Regions from separate parts of the Pseudoxanthomonas sp. F37 genome, predicted to be linked through region 2. Evidence: riboswitches for the same ligand, from Rfam matches in the RefSeq annotation. Region 2 holds a riboswitch; the other holds the start of a gene.
The links. Region 2 has a riboswitch for cobalamin ahead of MUU77_RS00195 (ribonucleoside-diphosphate reductase subunit alpha). Riboswitches for the same ligand answer to the same signal wherever they lie in the genome.
Positions count from the first base shown of each region.

Region 1: it holds a riboswitch for cobalamin, as region 2 does, so the genes downstream of both, btuB (TonB-dependent vitamin B12 receptor) here and MUU77_RS00195 (ribonucleoside-diphosphate reductase subunit alpha) in region 2, are expected to answer to the same signal.

Region 1 is NZ_CP095187.1:499,100-501,295, forward strand. It holds gene btuB (TonB-dependent vitamin B12 receptor) at 1-809, opposite strand, end outside; cobalamin riboswitch at 928-1,148, opposite strand; gene MUU77_RS02225 (TfoX/Sxy family protein) at 1,648-2,016, opposite strand; gene MUU77_RS02230 (GAF domain-containing protein) at 2,013-2,196, opposite strand, start outside.
Region 2 is NZ_CP095187.1:37,228-39,423, forward strand. It holds gene MUU77_RS00190 (VOC family protein) at 1-606, shown strand, start outside; cobalamin riboswitch at 761-1,055, shown strand; gene MUU77_RS00195 (ribonucleoside-diphosphate reductase subunit alpha) at 1,329-2,196, shown strand, end outside.

The sequences.
Region 1 (2,196 bases), 460 kb from region 2:
CTGCCGTCGAACTCGCTCTTGCCGTCGGCGCGCAGCGCATTGGCCTCCAGCGTCAACGTGTCGGTGAACGCGTAACCGCCGCGCAGGTTGGCCGAGGTGTTGCGGTAGCCGTCGCGGTCGGGTTCGTCGGTGAAGCAGCCGGCGCCGAAATCGAACGGGATGCTGGGATCCGGGCCGCGCCCACGGCAGGCGTTGAAGCCATCCGTGCGCGTGTACGCCACATCGGCGCCGAACCAGCCGCGCCCGATGCCCCCGCCGATACCGGCGCTGGCTTCGCGGGTGCTGTCGCTGCCCACGCCGATGCGGAAGTTCGGCCGTACCTTGCCGGTGTTGCGGCGGGTGAACACCTGGATCACGCCGCCGATGGCTTCCGATCCCCACAGGCTCGAGCGCGGGCCGCGCACGATCTCGACGCGGTCGATCTGGTCGATCGGCAGGTCCTGCAGCGCCGGCAGGCCGGCGGTCGCCGAGCCCATGCGCACGCCGTCCACCAGTACCAGCACGTGGTCGGATTCGGCGCCGCGCAGGTTGAGCGTGGTGATCTTGCCGGCGCCGCCCTGGTTGGCGATCGAGATGCCCGCGCGGCCCTGCAGCAGTTCGCCCAGCGAGCGCGCCTGGCTGCGCTGGATCGCGTCGCGGCCGATCACCTGCGCGGGCACCAGGCTGTCTTCGACGGCGACCTCGGTACGCGTGCCGGAGACGACGACTTCGTCAAGATCGGTGGCCTGCTGTGCCTGCACCGCGAACGGCAGTGCCATCGCGACCGCGAGGGCCAACAGGGAAGGGGAGGAAAAGGTACGGCTCTGCATCGGAACTGCTCCATCGCGCGCGCCGCGCGCATTGTTCGGCGTGGAGTCGCGATGGAAAGGAATGCGGAGCGGACAGCGCAGGCGAAGCGGCGCGGCACGCCGCGACGCCCTCCGCATCGCAACCAGTGGACTTCCAGGCCGGTCTCCGGGCTTGCGAGCGAGTGCAGGGCACTCCGCCGGGGCGCCTTCCCATGCGTCCTGGACGCACAGTGGCCGATGCCGCGGCTTTCTTCGCCTACCGTTGCGGGGGCAGCGCCGGAATGACGCCGCGAGGCGGTTCACCGGCTTCCCGTTTCAACCCGGCACGAGGCGCGGGTCACCTGAAAGCGCGCGCAGTATACGCGGGACGAAGCGCTTCGCGCGCGCAGACGTGTCCATGCCGGAGATCTTTTGCAGGCGCGGGCCCTGCCCGCGAAGCCTGCCGGAGAATCCTCTGTAGGAGCGGGCCATGCCCGCGATATCCGCCGGGAGATCTCTTGTAGGAGCGGGCTATGCCCGCGATATCCGCCGGGAGATCTTTTGTAGGAGCGGGCCATGCCCGCGATGCTTTCCCCCGAAATGCCCCGTTGCAGAAGCGAGCCGTCTCGCGTCGGTTCCAGCCGGGTGCAGCGCGAAGGGCATCGCGCCCATGTACCCCGTTGGAGCACGAAGGGCGCTCCCACAGGCGGGAGCGGGCCCTGCCCGCGATGTCCGCGGGAAGATCTTTTGTAGGAGCGGGCCATGCCCGCGATGCTTTCAGTCGGGCGCAGCGCGAGGGGTATCGCGCCATGTACCCCGTTGGGGCACGAAGGGCGCTCCTACAGGCAGGAGCGGGCCATGCCTGCGATGTCCGCCGGGATCAGTCGTCGCCGCGCGAGTCGAACAGGTTCAGCGAAGGGCCCGCGTCCTCTTCCTGCTCGGTGTGGGTGGTGGTCACCGGTCCGGCCGCCGGGCGGCCACGCGGTGGGGGCAGCAGCGCGGCGGCGGCATCGTAGGCCACCAGCAGTTCGCCGCGACGGGCCTCAGGCAGCTGCTGCCAATGGCAGTCCAGCAGGGCGCCTTCCAGCGCATAGAGCAGATTCAGGCTGGGACGGAACCCCGCCCGCTTGACCCGGATGAAGGCTTCCACCGCGCCCACCGACTCCAGATCCTCCTGCGTGCGCAGGCCGACCTGGCGGAGCCAGGCGGCGGACTTGGGGCCGATGTTGCGCAGCTTGGTGCCTGTCATGTCAACGAATCCAGAAAAATGGCGGCGATGCGTTCCATGCCCGCCTGGTCGTCGGCATCGAAGCGCGCCAGGCGCGGGCTGTCGAGGTCGAGCACGCCGACCAGGTCATCCCCCTTCACCAGCGGGACCACCAGTTCCGAGCGCGATGCGGAATCGCAGGCGATGTGGCCGGGGAAGGCG
Region 2 (2,196 bases):
CCACGCCGCGCGGTGCCCATCCTGCTGCGCCAGACCAGCTTCAAGGCACTGGAGGAGGAAGTCGCCTTCCCCGACGCGAGCGGCGCGCTGGTACCCGGCAGCCACAGCGCGCGCTTCGGCGAGATCGAGCAGCGCGGCCTGGCGCTGACGCCGGCCGGACGCGAACTCTACGACCGCCTGTTGGCGCAGGTACGCCAGGCCGGCGGCGCGGGCAACACGTCGGCGGACTACCCGCAGCGGCTGGCGGCGGCGTTCGCGGAATTCCCGGACGACGAGACCACGCTGCGCCGCCAAGGCCTGGGCTACTTCCGCTACCGCCTGACCGACAGCGGCGCCGCACTGCCGGCCGCAGAACGTGCGGGTATGTCACCGGATGCACTGGTCGACGCCGGTCATGCCATCGTCGACCCCATCGTCTACGAGGACTTCCTGCCGGTCAGCGCAGCGGGCATCTTCCAGTCCAACCTGGGCGGCGGCGAGCAGCGCGCCTACGACGCGCACGCCAACCAGGACGCATTCGCGGCCGCCCTCGGCGCGAAGATCCACGACCCGTTCGCGCTGTACCAGCAGGCGCAGGACGCGTCGATCGCGGCGCTGCGCGGCTGAGCGGGGGGTGGACAGGAGTGAGGAGTGAGGAGTGAGGAAAAGCGCTTTCGCTCACTCCTCACTTCTCTTCGCTCGCTTCTCGGCCGTGAAACCCGCCCCGCGTCGACATCTCCTGTTCCACACAACATTTGGTGTTGACGCTTCCCTACACCCCCACTATCTTGTGCCCGTCGGTTCCGGTGGCCGCAAGCCACGGGATTAAAACGGGAAGCCGGTGACGCGCTTGCGCCACTCCGGCACTGCCCCGCAGCGGTAATTGGGAACGAACCCGCCACCAGCACTGGGGCCTTGCCCTGGGAAGCGGCGGACTAGGAGAGGCAGGAACGAGGGAATAGAAACGAGGAACGAGAGAAGCCGCAGTGCGCTTTGACTCGTTCCTCGTTTCTCTCCACTCGTTCCTCGCCCCAGGCCCATGAGTCCGAAGACCTGCCGACAGCCGCGCGAAGCACAACGCGCGGTGCCGGCCGCGGAATCTCCGGGGGGAGAGGGCTGGCGAAGCAGGGCAGGCCGGCCTTCCGTCCGCGCGTCTTAGCCCCTGCGACGCCGCTTCCCCACTGTTGACCTCCATCCGGCCTTGCGCAGCCCCGCGAGGGACGGGCCGCCGCGTGCAACCCGCATGGAGGACTCTCGTGACCCAGACCGACACCGCCCTCGCCGACGCCGGCACGCTCCCGTCCCAGAAGGACGCGTTCTCGCTCACCCCGCCGCCCACCGCCACCGCCATGAGCGTGACCAAGCGCAACGGCAGCCGCGAACCGGTGGACCTCAACAAGATCGTGCGCGCGGTGCAGCGCAACTGCGAAGGCCTGCACGCCATCGACCCGATGCGCGTGGCCACCCGCACCATCTCCGGCCTGTACGACGGCGCCAGCACGCGCGAACTGGACGAACTGTCCATCCGCACCGCTGCCCTGCTGACCGGCGAAGAACCCGAATACAGCCGACTGGCCGCGCGCCTGCTGGCCGCCTACATCGCCAAGGAGGTCACCGGCCAGGAAATCCATGCGTTCTCGCAGTCGGTCACCCGCGGCCACGAGGTCGGCCTGATCAACGACCGCCTGCTGAACTTCGTGCAGACCAATGCGCGCAAGCTCAACGATGCGCTGGACGCCTCGCTCGACCTGCACTTCGACTACTTCGGCCTGCGCACGCTGTACGACCGCTACCTGCTGCGCCATCCGCACACGCGCAAGGTGATCGAGACGCCGCAGCAGTTCTTCCTGCGCATCGCCTGCGCGCTGAGCGAGGACGTGCCCGAAGCGCTGGCGCTGTACCGCCGCATGGGCCACCTGGACTACCTGCCCAGCTCGCCGACGCTGTTCAACAGCGGCACCACGCACGAACAGCTGTCCTCGTGCTTCCTGCTGGACTCGCCGCAGGACACGCTGGAATCCATCTATGCCCGGTACGGCGACATCGCCCAGCTGAGCAAGTTCAGCGGCGGCATCGGCGTGAGCTACACCCGGGTGCGCTCGCGCGGCTCGCTGATCAAGTCCACCAACGGCCACAGCAACGGCATCGTGCCGTGGCTGAAGACGCTGGATTCGTCCGTCGCGGCGGTCAACCAGGGCGGCAAGCGCAAGGGCGCGG